Regions from separate parts of the Kitasatospora sp. NPDC059327 genome, predicted to be linked through region 1. Evidence: riboswitches for the same ligand, from Rfam matches in the RefSeq annotation. Region 1 holds a riboswitch; the other holds the start of a gene.

Region 1 (2,194 bases):
GCCTCCAGCTGGGTCTTGATCAACGCGTACTCGTCCGCCGAGGAGGAGCCGTAGTGGTCCGGGTTGTACTGCAGGTTCAGGGTGACCGGGGTACTGACCCCCGCTGCCGAGAGCCGCTGCGCCGCCGCGGCCTTGTCCGGCCCGCCCTTCTTGTCGCCGTAGAGCGACGAGAGGGAGGGGGTGGCGCCGGTGATGCCGTCGGGGACGGAGCTGTAGAGCGGCTGGAAGGTGTTCTTGTAGACCTGCGAGGCGAGCTGGGAGCGGTCGATCGAGTCGGCGACTGCCTGACGGACCGCCAGGGCCTTGGCCGGATCGGCCTGTTGGGTGGCCGATCCGAAGGGCTGGGTCTTGAGGTTGAAGACGATGAAGCGGATGCCGTTGCCGGATCCGGTGTGCACCGCCAGGCCCTGCTTGCCGGCCAGGTCCTGGAGGTCGGTGATCGGCAGGGTGCGGTAGACCACGTCGATGGTGCCCTGCTGGACGTCGAGCTTGAGGTTTCCGGCGTCCGTGTAGTACTTGAGCTGCACGTTCTTGGTCTTCGGGGTGCCGAGGTGCCCCTGGTAGACGGTGTTCGCGGTGAAGGAGACCAGCGCGTTCTTCTGGTAGCTGCGGATCGCGTAGGGACCGCTCCAGGGCTTGCCCGCGACCACGGCCGCGTCGTCGAGGATCTTGTCGGCGGGGAACACCTCCTCGTCCACGACGTAGCCGGCCGCGGTGGAGAGGACCTGCGGGAAGAGCGTGTCATTGGCCGACTTGAGGGTGAAGACCACCGTGTTCCGGTCCGGCGCCGCCACCGAGAGGAGGTTGTAGAGCAGCGAGGAGGGGCCGTTCTTGTCCGCGATCGCCAGCTGCCGGTCGAAGCTGAACTTGACGTCGGAGGAGGTCAGTTCGTGTCCGTTGGCGAACGTCAGACCGGGCTTCAGGGTGACCGTCCAGGTGGTGGGGCCGGTCAGCGCGATCGCGGAGGCGAGGTCCGGCGACACGTCGGAGGAGCCGTTCCTGGCGCTGAGCAGGGTCGCGTAGACCTCGCTCTCGATCGTCCCCGACCCCGCGTCCCAGGAGCCGGCCGGGTCGAGGCCGGTCACCTGGTCGGTGGTGCCGATGGTGACGGCCTTCGCCGCCGCGCCGCCGGCGCCGTCGGCGGACCGGGCGCTGGTGCAGGCCGTCAGGGCCACCACCGCCGCCGTACCGAGCGCGATGACGGCGAGACTGCGTCCGGTCGAGCCGGATCCGGTGGTGCTGCTGAAAGATGACATGGGAATTCCCTGCTTCCGCACGCGTGTTGGACGCGAGTGCGCCGGCCCCGGGGCCGTTCGCCGGCCTGGGGGCGTGCCCGTGCCCGTGCCCGGGCTCGGGTCGGGGGGCGCGCATCGCGAAGAGGTCGATCACTGGACCGGACCGGCCGTACGGCCGTCCGGTGGTCAGCGACGACAGAGCGCGCTGGAGACCAGCAACAGGTCGATGTGGCGGCGGCTGAACAGCCCTGCCATGTCGGCCTCCTGGTCCTGGCCCCGGACCGTGGCCGGAGCGATCGCGCTTGTGGAACGGGACGTCCACCGAGCCTTCACCTGGAGCACCCCACCGCGTCAGGGGGTTGCCGTCCGGCCAGCCAGGGCTTGAACACCGGAACTCGTGGCGCGCTGGAACCGTAGATCAACAAAAGTGCCCGCGTCAATGCCTGTTGAGGTCGGATCAGAGGAGGGGCGGTCGTGGCCCGCCTCGCCGCGGCGGTCGGTGCGGCCGGGTCCGCGCTGCTCAGCGCGGTGTGCGGCCGCCGCGGCGCGCCGCACGGTGGCCGCCGCGGGTGTCCCGACAGTCACACGTGTCACAGCGGTCGTGGGTGTCACGGCGGTCGTGCCGGTCATGGCGGCCGTACGCGTCCCATCGGTCCTCCCCCGCACGGCCGTTCCGCGACCGTCGGCCGCGGGTCACCGCTCCGGGCCCGCCGCCCAGCCGACGCGTTTGTAGCTGCGCATGACCAGGGCGGTGTCCACCAGCGCGCCGCCGGCGGCCTGGAAGGCACGGGCGGAGAAGGCGTTCAGCTCCTCCAGGGTGCGGTGGCTCGCGTAACCGAGGATGTTGCGGTTGCCGGAGGTGAGGGCGAGGTGGCGGACGGCCGGCTCGCGACCGAGCGCCCGCAGGGCCTCCGCGCGCTCGCGCGGCGCGACGGCGAGCTGGAAGCGTGACTCGACGG
Region 2 (2,194 bases), on a different contig from region 1:
GGATCCAGCTGCCCGGTCTCGACCAGCTTCTTCAGCACGCCGACGGTCACCCCGCCCGCGGTCTCGGCGAAGATGCCCTCGGTCCGGGCCAGCAGCTTGATCGCGGCCACCACCTCGACGTCGGTGACGTCCTCGACGGCCCCACCGGTGCGGCGGGCGATGTCCAGCACGTACGGGCCGTCGGCCGGGTTGCCGATCGCCAGCGACTTGGCGATGGTGTCCGGCTTGACCGGGCGGATCACGTCCTGGCCGGCCTTGAAGGCCGCCGAGACCGGCGAGCAGCCCGCCGCCTGGGCGCCGAAGATCCGGTACGGGCGGTCCTCGACCAGGCCCAGCTTGATCAGCTCCTGCAGACCCTTGTCGATCTTCGTCAGCTGCGAGCCCGAGGCGATCGGGATGACGATCTGCTCCGGCAGCCGCCAGCCGAGCTGCTCACAGATCTCGTACGCCAGCGTCTTGGAGCCCTCGCCGTAGTACGGGCGCAGGTTGACGTTGACGAAGCCCCAGCCCTCACCGGCCGGGTCCCCGATCAGCTCCGAGCAGAAGCGGTTCACGTCGTCGTAGTTGCCCTCGATGCCGACCAGCTCGCCGCCGTAGACACCGGCCATGACGACCTTGCCCTGCTCCAGGTCGTGCGGGATGAACACGCAGGACTTGAAGCCGGCCCGGGCCGCCGCCGCGCCCACCGCACCGGCCAGGTTGCCGGTCGAGGAGCAGGAGAGGGTGGTGAAGTGGAACGCCCGTGCCGCCTCGATCGCGCAGGCGACCACGCGGTCCTTGAACGAGTGCGTCGGGTTGCCCGAGTCGTCCTTGATGTGCAGCTGGGCGGTGAAACCGAGCTCGCGGCCCAGGTTGTCCGCCTTCACCAGCGGGGTCCACCCCGGGTTGAGGTTCGGCTTGCCGGCGACATCGGCCGGGACGGGCAGCAGCGGCGCGTAGCGCCAGATCGACGCCGGACCGGCCTCGATCCGCTTGCGGAGCTCCTCCGCGCCCTCGCTGCCGAAGTCGTAGGCGATCTCCAGCGGCCCGAAGCACTCCACACAGGCGAAGCTGGGACCGAGCGGGAACCGGGTGCCGCACTCCCGACAGGACAGCGCGACGGCGGGGCCGAGGTCGACGGTCGCGGTCGCGGAGCCGGACGGGGATGTCGCAGTGGTAGCCATGATGGCGGAGGCCTCTCTCCTCATCTTCCCCGTGACGCGGGCGCGCCACAGGACGGAATTGGCACCTGTCCCGCCGGGGCCGAAGCCTGCCGTGCGAGAAGGTTGCCGGGACGTCAACGGGCCGTTCCCTCAGTCCCTCTGGATGAGCTCTGTGAAGTTGTGGTCCTGCTCAGCGGTGACCCCGGCGTGCGAAGGTCCGATCGCTGTACGAAGACTGTATCCGAAGGCGTCAACCCTGAACGGGACCGTCCGCCACGCGAGATGCCCCGTCCCACCCCGATCCGCCCCGATCCGCCGAGGAGAGCTCCGTGCCCGCCGAACCGACTCCCGCACTCCTCCCGAAGGCGGCGTCCTGGCTGCGTCGCCGCTCGTGGAGCGCGGCCGACCGCCCGGTGCGCGCCCTGCTGGAGGCCAAGCAGGCGGCGGGCCCGGCCGGCACCGTCAGCGTGGTGCTGCCCGCCCTGGACGAGGAGGCCACCGTCGGCGACATCGTCCGCACCGTGCGCCGGGAACTGATGGAACGCCTGCCGCTGGTCGACGAGCTCGTCGTCGTCGACTCCGGATCCGTCGACGGCACGGCCGCCGCGGCCGCCGAGGCGGGCGCCCGGGTGGTCCACCGCGACGACATCCTGCCCCGGCTGCCCGCCGCCCCCGGCAAGGGCGAGGTGCTCTGGCGCTCGCTGCTGGTCACCAGCGGCGAGATCGTCTGCTTCGTCGACGCCGACCTCCGGTCCTTCGACCCCGCGTTCGTCTCCGGCATCATCGGCCCGCTGCTCACCGAGCCGGACATCCAGCTGGTCAAGGCCATGTACGACCGTCCGCTCGAAGTGGCGTCGAACGGCCCGGACGCCGCCGTCGTCCCGTCCGGCGGCGGGCGGGTCACCGAGCTGGTCGCCCGCCCCCTGCTCAATCTGCACTGGCCGGAACTCGCCGGTTTCGTGCAGCCGCTCGGCGGCGAGTACGCGGCCCGCCGCTCGCTGCTCGAACGGCTGCCGTTCCCCACCGGCTACGGCGTCGAACTCGGCCTCCTG

Evidence for each region. Region 1 has a riboswitch for S-adenosylmethionine ahead of ACFXHB_RS00340 (ABC transporter substrate-binding protein). Riboswitches for the same ligand answer to the same signal wherever they lie in the genome.
Region 2: it holds a riboswitch for S-adenosylmethionine, as region 1 does, so the genes downstream of both, thrC (threonine synthase) here and ACFXHB_RS00340 (ABC transporter substrate-binding protein) in region 1, are expected to answer to the same signal.

Annotation. Positions count from the first base shown of each region.
Region 1 covers NZ_JBHYYB010000001.1:120,067-122,260, reverse strand. The annotation lists gene ACFXHB_RS00340 (ABC transporter substrate-binding protein) at 1-1,256, opposite strand, end outside; SAM riboswitch class IV at 1,529-1,638, opposite strand; gene ACFXHB_RS00335 (Lrp/AsnC family transcriptional regulator) at 1,929-2,194, opposite strand, start outside.
Region 2 covers NZ_JBHYYB010000030.1:80,016-82,209, reverse strand. The annotation lists gene thrC (threonine synthase) at 1-1,163, opposite strand, end outside; SAM riboswitch class I at 1,181-1,312, opposite strand; gene ACFXHB_RS20115 (glucosyl-3-phosphoglycerate synthase) at 1,472-2,194, shown strand, end outside.